Regions from separate parts of the Marinomonas sp. 63XJN7_9_ISO-PGPR-S23-217 genome, predicted to be linked through region 2. Evidence: riboswitches for the same ligand, from Rfam matches in the RefSeq annotation. Region 2 holds a riboswitch; the other holds the start of a gene.
What was found. Region 2 has a riboswitch for thiamine pyrophosphate ahead of thiB (thiamine ABC transporter substrate binding subunit). Riboswitches for the same ligand answer to the same signal wherever they lie in the genome.

Region 1 (4,400 bases), 1.1 Mb from region 2:
GGTTTCTTCTACGGCCACTTTGGTTCCTTCACCTGTGATACCAGCAATAACAGGAAGGCGTCCATCAGTAGATTCAACAAAACTTCTAATAACAGACATTTGCTCTTCAGAAGTCATAAATGTGCCTTCACCTGCGTGACCAAGCACTACTAGCCCTTTCACGCCATCAAAGCTCCCCAGCCAAGCGCCTAGTTTATGTATTGCTTTATGATCAACCTCTCCATCGCGAGTGAAAGGTGTGACTGGAGCAGGTACTAAACCTCTTAAATCAATATTATTCATGATAATTTTCCTTATTATTTTTGGTTTTTAGTTAAATAGCAGATGTTGCACTGCCGCTAACATTAATTGCCCTTGATAATTTTTCAGACGTTTCAGTCATGCTATCAAAGGCTTTAATGAAGAGTTCATCTTCAGATATTCTAATACTCGGGACGACAACACTTATTGCCCCAATTGGATAACGGTCTCGGTCAAAGACAGGTAGTGCCAATACTGTTAAGGAGGAGTTGAAACTGGAGCGTTTTAAAATATAACCTTTTGCTTTAATAGATTTTAATTGCTCTATGACTGGTATTTCGTCTTTATCCATCGGAACAACTTCACGAAAATCTGGCTCAAGGTTTAACACATGTTCTAGTTCTTCCTCAGGCAGAAAAGCTAAAAGAGCTTGTCCAATCGCGCTGCAGTATGCGGGGATCACTGATCCGACACGAATATCAACTCCCAAGCGAGCTAAGCCAACACGTACCCGTTCTAGATAGACCATATTTGCCCCTTCAAGAGTGGCAAAACTGACGGTTTCTCCAATGCGTTTAGCTAATGAGCGTAAAATAGGTAATGCTAAGTCACGAATATCGCTACGCCCGATCGCATTAAAGCCGAGATTGGCGACTTTAAGTGTTAAATGAAATTGCTTTGTTTCTTCTAACTTTTCTATATATCCCAGATCGACCAATGTATTAAGGATGCGGAAAACCGTTCCTGAATCCAGTCCGGAGCGCGAGCAAACTTCGCTTAACGTTAGGGCTTCAAAAGCTTGTGTAAAAGATTCCAGTACTTTGAAACCTTTTGCGAGGGAGCCCACTTTATTTTTAGAATCGACAGCCATAAAACTCACTTTTTCGGAATGCGAAATTTTTTTCATTTCATTGTTTGGCTATATAAGGACATTAAATTTTTATTGTCAATAGGAATTCATCGAAAAATTGAAGAAAAAAACGCATGTCTCATTGTGTTTTGCTTTGATCAACGATGGTGGGTCGGGTAGACATTGCTTTTGCGTTTACAAAATCGATTGTCTAGGGGTATACTAAAATCACTTGTCGGAGTGCCATTTGGCTGAGATCGCATAATTAAGTGCGGGATCCGCAGAACCTGATCGGGCTAATACCCGCGTAGGAAACAAGAAAGTCTCCATTTTTCTTTTCTGCATCGAATGAACTCCTGATTTTTATGGAATCGATGCGGTCATACCACCTAAAGCATCTTTTTTAATAAACTTCAGGGTTCATGTTTTGCAATTAACGCCCGTCGTGCGTTTGTCTGTAAAACAGCACCCCAGACAAGCAATTCTCCATTTTTTGAAATAAGGGAAGTGCTCATGTCGACTACTAATGAATCACACAAGAAGCCAACGAACCTCTCTAAAAAGCAGACCCGCGAGGAATCTCGTCAAGCGGCGAAGTCTTTTATCGAGTCATTGCAAGCTAAACCGTTCCCAGCCTCAGAGCGAATCTATCTTACAGGATCTAATGCTTCGATCCGTGTCCCAATGCGTAAGATCAATCTAACCGATACGCCGATTGGCTCTGATCCAAATAATCTAACGTTTGAACCCAATGAGGCGATTTACGTCTACGACTGTTCCGGTCCATACGCTGACCCGCAAGAAAATATCGATGTGTATAAAGGTTTAACGCCCATGCGTGCGTCTTGGATTGAAAAACGTAACGACACAGAGATCTTGCCAAGTGTGTCATCTGAGTTTGCTCAATCGCGTTTAGAAAATGCTGCGCTGGATGAATTGCGTTTTAAAAAATTGCCTAAAGTACGCAAAGCTCGCCAAGGTAAGTGTGTGACGCAAATGCATTACGCTAGACAAGGCATCATTACCCCAGAGATGGAATACATTGCCTTGCGTGAAAACCAAAATATCGATGCCATCAAAAGTGAGTTGTTATTAAAACAGCATCCAGGGCAAAGTTTTGGTGCTAATTTACAAAAACGGATCACACCAGAATTTGTCCGTGACGAAGTAGCAAGAGGTCGCGCTATTATTCCTAACAACATTAATCACCCTGAATCCGAGCCGATGATTATTGGCCGTAACTTCTTAGTAAAAGTGAACGCCAATATTGGCAATTCGGCGGTGACGTCTTCTATTGAAGAAGAAGTAGAAAAGCTGGTCTGGTCGACACGCTGGGGGGCGGATACCGTGATGGATTTGTCGACTGGCAAAAACATTCATGAAACACGTGAATGGATTTTGCGTAACTCCCCTGTGCCAATCGGTACCGTCCCCATTTATCAAGCCCTAGAAAAAGTCGACGGCGTAGCAGAAGATCTGAACTGGGATGTGTTTCGCGATACTTTGATCGAGCAAGCGGAGCAGGGGGTGGATTACTTTACGATTCATGCTGGTGTTTTATTACGCTATGTGCCAATGACCGCGAAACGTCTGACAGGCATCGTGTCTCGTGGTGGTTCCATCATGGCGAAATGGTGCTTGGCGCACCATAAAGAAAGCTTCTTGTACGAACGCTTCCGTGAGATTTGTAAGTTGTGTGCCGCCTATGATGTGGCGTTGTCATTGGGGGATGGCTTGCGTCCTGGGTCGATCATGGACGCCAATGATGAGGCGCAAATGTCGGAGCTACGCACCTTAGGAGAACTGACGAAAATAGCTTGGGAATACGATGTACAAGTAATGATCGAAGGGCCAGGGCACGTTCCAATGCAACTTATTAAAGAGAATATGACTGAGCAATTGGAATATTGTCATGAAGCACCGTTTTACACCTTAGGACCATTAACCCAAGACATTGCACCTGGCTATGATCACTTCACTTCAGGTATTGGTGCGGCGCAAATTGGTTGGTACGGCTGTGCCATGCTGTGCTACGTCACCCCCAAAGAACACCTTGGCTTACCGAATAAAGAAGATGTGAAAGAAGGTTTAATCACTTACAAAATTGCTGCCCATGCGGCGGATTTGGCAAAGGGGCATCCAGGGGCGCAAATTCGCGATAATGCTTTGTCAAAAGCGCGCTTTGAATTTCGTTGGGAAGATCAGTTCAATCTGTCATTAGATCCTGAAACCGCTCGTTCATACCATGATGAAACCTTGCCGCAAGCTTCTGGCAAGGTGGCGCACTTCTGCTCTATGTGTGGCCCGAAATTTTGCTCCATGAAAATCACCCAAGAAGTTCGTGACTATGCAAAAGGGTTAGAGAGCGAAAAAGCTTTAGAAGATTCACAGACTATAGATGTCAGTGCTTTAGAAGTCAGTGATGCTGAAGCGGGTATGCAAAAAATGTCGGAACAATTCCGTGAGCTGGGTAGTGATGTCTATTTAACCACGGATAAGTTAACCACAGACAAGCTAACAGCTGATAAATCAAAAGAAAAATCACTGTAAGTGAAAGGAGGATTTATGTCGATAAAACCTCCTGTAGTCTGGTGTGTGGGCGGGTCGGATTCGTCCGCCCACGCAGGACTTCAAGCGGATTTGCGCACTGGGCAGGATTTGGACTGTCACGTGCAAACCATTGTCACTTGCATTACGGCGCAAAACTCCAAAGAGGTGCGTGCTGTTGAGCCAGTTTCTTTGGCTATGTTTGATGAGCAGTGGCAAACCTTACTCGACGATGTGCTGCCAGATGCCATTAAAGTGAGTTTGTTACCTTCCATTGATATTGTGAAAGCGTGCTCCAAATGGCTAAAACGAATAAAAACGGACTTTCCTGGCATTCAGGTCGCCTTTGACCCTGTGATGGCGGCGAGTAGTGAGTCGGGTAATCAACTACAACAAACGGACGCGGGGGCTAGTTTACTGGATCATATCCTACCTTATGCGGATGTGATAACGCCAAATCGGATGGAATTCTCGGCACTGACAGGTTTGTCTGCTGAGCTTGCCCCTAAGGATTTGCAAGCTGACATGGCAGTGTATTTTGCTACTTCTAAAAGTCGTTGGTTGTTGAAAGGGGGGCATGTCGGTGAGCTTAACAAGCAGAAAGAAGACCAAGCAACCGATTGGCTGGTGGATCGCGATACTATCGTTGGTTTCGCAGGCGAAAGACTCTCTGCACACAATACGCGTGGCACGGGTTGTACCTTATCGACGGCGCTGGCGAGTTTTATCGCCCATGGTTATGACCTTCTGGATGCCATGACTA
Region 2 (4,400 bases):
GCCCGTGCCATTTTGAAAAATGCTCCCATTCTGATTTTAGACGAAGCCACTTCGGCGTTGGATACGGAATCGGAACGAGCGATTCAGCAAGCATTGGATAAATTGATGGAGAACCGAACCACCATTGCCATCGCCCATCGTCTTTCTACCATTGAAAATGCCGATATCATCGCAGTGATCGATCATGGGGAGATCATTGAAAAAGGCTCCCATGCAGAGTTATTAGCGAAGAACGGGGCATATGCACAGTTACACAATCAGCAGTTTAATGACTCACCAGCGGTTGAAGCTGCTGACGATAAGAGCTGATTATGTGGCTATATCGCTTATTGTTATGGGTTGCTACGCCGCTTATTCTCGTCAAAGTGCGGCGTTTTAAAAAAGACTATGCGCACTATCGAGCGAAAGAAGCCTTAGGTGTTTGGCCTTCAGTGAAGGCAGACCTTTGGATTCATTGCGCTTCTGTTGGCGAGGTGTTAGCGGTTCGTCCATTAGTGGAGCAATGGCGAGCTAAATATCCCAATCGCCCCTTGTTGATTACGACCATGACGCCAACCGGGGCGGAGCAAGTGGCAAAGACCTTTCCATTTGCTGAGCATCGATATTTACCCATGGACTGGCGTTGCAGTGTTAGGCGAGCGCTTAAGCGTCTTGAGTGTCGCCATTTGCTGATTGTCGAAACGGAGCTTTGGCCGAATCTCTTACGTCAGGCTAAGCGCAAGGGGATAAAGGTTGATATTGTGAATGCTCGCATGAGTGAGCGCTCGTTTCGTCGTTATGAAAAGTTTTCCATGGTGTCTCGTCCCCTGATGCAATTGCCGGATACGTTTCTTGCTCACGCGCAAGCCGATGCGGATCGCTTTGCGGCCTTAGGAGCAAAACAAGTCATTGTCACTGGTAGTATTAAATTTGATTTGACGGTGCCAGAAGCGGTTGTCGCAGATAATTGGCAAACTCAGATGACCAGTCCGTTTGTTTGGGTGGCGGGCAGTACCCATCAAGGGGAAGATGAGATCCTATTAACTGTCCATCGACAGCTGGTGGAGAAAATACCTGGCGCACTTTTGGTGCTTGTACCTCGCCACCCGGAACGCTTTGCCGCAACTTTCGAGTTAGCAAAAAGCATGTTTGATAAAGTGGCATTACGCAGTGGCGTTGAGTTATCTCAGTGGGCCGATTTTAATGTGGTCATTGGCGATACCATGGGGGAGTTAATGCATTACTATCAGGCGGCGGATTTGGCTTTTGTCGGCGGTAGCTTAATTCGTCGTGGTGGTCATAACCCGATCGAGCCTGCGCTGTTGGGGAAAGCAACCCTAGTGGGACCACATACGTTTAATTTCGCTGAGATTACTGAGCAGCTGCTGCGCGCCAATGGAGCGATTCGTTGTCAGGATGAAGCTCAGTTAGCTGAGGTGGTACTATCGTTGTCAGGAAAAGCCAGTCAGCGTCATCGTCTTGGTCAAGCCGCGATGCGATTTGCTCAACAAAACCAGGGGGCGGTAACCCGAGTGTTATCAGAAATAGACTTCCGCTGAACGACTCTTTACAATACCCACACATTATCTCATGGGGTGTGTTCATTTTTGTTATGAACGCTGAGAGGCTTACGCCAACCCATTGAACCTGATCCAGATCATGCTGGCGTAGGAATCGAGATAGCAAGTCACACTTGCCTTTTCCCTCCCGTACGCCGCTCATTTTTTAGGAGCGACACTTATGAATAAATCTTTTGTCTTAGCCTCTTTGGTAGCTGGGGCGCTATCATCTTTATCTGCCAGTGCGACGGCACAAACCTTAAATGTCTACACTTATGATTCTTTTGCGTCAAAGTGGGGGCCAGGACCTGCGGTAAAGGCCAATTTTGAAAAAGAGTGCGGCTGTACCCTGAATTTTGTTTCTGTTGATTCCTCCGTTGGAATTCTATCGCGTGTGCAGTTGGAAGGGTCAAGTTCCAATGCTGATGTAGTGCTAGGGCTGGATTTAAACCTGATGCATAAAGCGGAAAAAACGGGGTTGTTAGCCAAGTCGGGGGTGGATACCAGCAAAGTCACCTTACCCGGCGGTTGGCATGATCCTGTTTTTGTGCCATTTGATCATGGCTATTTTGCTTTTGTTTATAACGCTGACAAGCTTAAGACGCCACCGACAAGTTTAAAAGACATCGTTGATAATCAACACTTACGGGTGATTTATGAAGACCCTAGAACCAGTACTCCAGGGTTGGGGCTATTGTTGTGGATGAAATCTGTTTATGGAGATAAAGCCGCTGAGGCGTGGGCGACCTTGGCAAAACATACGGTCACGGTTAGTAAAAACTGGTCAGACGCTTACAGCTTGTTCTTAAAGGGAGAAGGGGATGTGGTGTTGAGCTATACCACTTCTCCTGCCTACCACATTATGGAAGAGGGGGTGACCAAATATAAAGCTGCTCCGGCCAGTGAAGGTTACTATCCTCAGGTGGAAGTCGCGGCGATGATGAAACATGCGCCGCACCCCAAACTGGCTAAAGAGTTTATGGCATTTATACTGACTCCTGGCTTTCAGTCGACTGTGGCGACGGGAAACTGGATGCTGCCAGTGATCAAGTTGCCCGAAGGGCTGCCTAAAGCTTTTGCGAGCAGACAACGACCTACTAAGGTGCTAACGCTGCCTGCGGCTGAGGTGGCCAGCTACCGTGCCCAGTGGACCAACGAATGGCTTGAGGCGACGACTCGCTAATGCCAGGAAAGGGTTATCATCTCGCTACTTGGTTTCGGCTAACGCCTGCATTGCTTGGCTTGTTGGTATTTGTGTTGGTGGGAGCGGCCAGTCTGGCAGCTCTTTTGCGTTTTAGTCAGTTCGAGTCTTGGTCTGGTTATTTACACAATATCTATCTTTGGCGTGTGGTTCGCTTTTCTCTTTGGCAAGCCCTGCTGAGTAGTGTACTGAGCTTATTGATTGCGGTGCCCGTTGCTTCCTGTTTAACCCATCGTCAATTTAAGGGGCGTGGGGTACTGTTGCAGCTGTTTGCAGTGTCTATGGTTGTTCCGACCATCGTGGCGATCTTGGGAATCGTGGTGGTTTATGGGCACTCAGGTTGGTTGCATGCCTTGTTTGGTGTTGAGACACCGCTTTATGGATTGCTTGGGATTTTATTGGCCCATGTATTTTTTAATATGCCATTGGCCGTTCGCTTGCTATTGCAAAGTTATGGTTTGGTACCGTCTGGTCAATGGCGTTTAGCGTCTCAGCTTGGGTTCTCTCGCTGGACAGCGTTTCGCTTAATCGAGTGGAGCTATATTAAAAAAGCCTTGCCGGGTGCATTTGTCTTGATTTTCATGCTGTGCTTTTCGAGTTTTTCGGTGGTGTTAAGTTTAGGGGGCGGCCCGAAATCAAGCACATTAGAAGTGGCTATTTATCAGGCACTAAGGTTCGATTTTGATCTTAATAAGGCGAGTTTTTTGTCTTTGTTGCAGGTGAGTATTTGTAGTCTCGTTGCCTTAATGGTGTATCGGTTTGCCCCGGCAAATCAGCAAGATGTTAGTTTACTGGATGCTCGCCTATACCCTTTAAAAGACAGTATTTTGGCTCTGTTTGGGGATTGTCTGGCCATGGCGCTAGCGGTCTTTTTAGTGATTCCCCCTTTTTTGGCGATTTTTGATCCCATTTTCTCGGTAACGTTTTATCAGACTCTTATGGCGGATGCGACGTGGCAGGCCGTATGGGTGTCGCTGAAAATTGCTATTCCAGCCGCTCTGTTAAGTTTGTTTTTAGGCGGCTGTTTTGGTGTGTTGGCGCGCATGACTATGGATCGAGGGCGGCTGGCTTTTTTATCCAGTAAAATCGAACAGTTAGGCAGCATGATTCTTATGGTGCCAGGGTTAGTATTGGCAACAGGGCTGTTTTTATGGTTGCGAAGCATTGGTTTAAGCTCCCTATCTGGATATTGGGTAGTGGTTTGGGTCAATGCTGTGATGGCTTTGCCCTTTGTATTGCGTGCTTTGATGCCGGTGTTATATCAGCAAGAAAAACGCTTTCGTAACCTGTATACAAGTTTGGGCATTCATGGGGCGAACCGGCTAGTGATTGAGTGGCCGCTGATTCGGAAAAGTGTTTCTCAGGCATTTGGTTATGCCGTATTGCTTTCCCTCGGGGATATGGGGGTGATTGCGTTATTTGGTAGCCAAGGCTTGGTGTCTTTGCCTTTGTATCTCTTTCAATTGATCGGCTCCTATCGACTACAAGAGGGCTCTTGCATCGCGGTTATTTTGATTTGTCTGTGTTTGCTGCTTTTTTATCTATCAGTGCGTTTTATTGGCGGGAAAACACATGTTAAGTATTGATTTATATTATGACTGGGACGCGTTCCATGCTCATTACCAAACGTCTTTAGCGCCGGGTATGACGACATTGTTGGG

Region 1: linked by a shared signal. The riboswitch ahead of thiC (phosphomethylpyrimidine synthase ThiC) and the one ahead of thiB (thiamine ABC transporter substrate binding subunit) in region 2 are both predicted to bind thiamine pyrophosphate.

Annotation. Positions count from the first base shown of each region.
Region 1 is NZ_CM149678.1:3,105,325-3,109,724, reverse strand. Features, by position in the region: gene AC0VYI_RS14530 (dihydrodipicolinate synthase family protein) at 1-282, opposite strand, end outside; gene AC0VYI_RS14525 (IclR family transcriptional regulator) at 314-1,111, opposite strand; TPP riboswitch at 1,317-1,421, shown strand; gene thiC (phosphomethylpyrimidine synthase ThiC) at 1,604-3,640, shown strand; gene thiE (thiamine phosphate synthase) at 3,656-4,400, shown strand, end outside.
Region 2 is NZ_CM149678.1:4,211,690-4,216,089, reverse strand. Features, by position in the region: gene msbA (lipid A export permease/ATP-binding protein MsbA) at 1-309, shown strand, start outside; gene AC0VYI_RS19790 (3-deoxy-D-manno-octulosonic acid transferase) at 312-1,538, shown strand; TPP riboswitch at 1,561-1,671, shown strand; gene thiB (thiamine ABC transporter substrate binding subunit) at 1,720-2,721, shown strand; gene thiP (thiamine/thiamine pyrophosphate ABC transporter permease) at 2,721-4,325, shown strand; gene AC0VYI_RS19775 (thiamine ABC transporter ATP-binding protein) at 4,312-4,400, shown strand, end outside.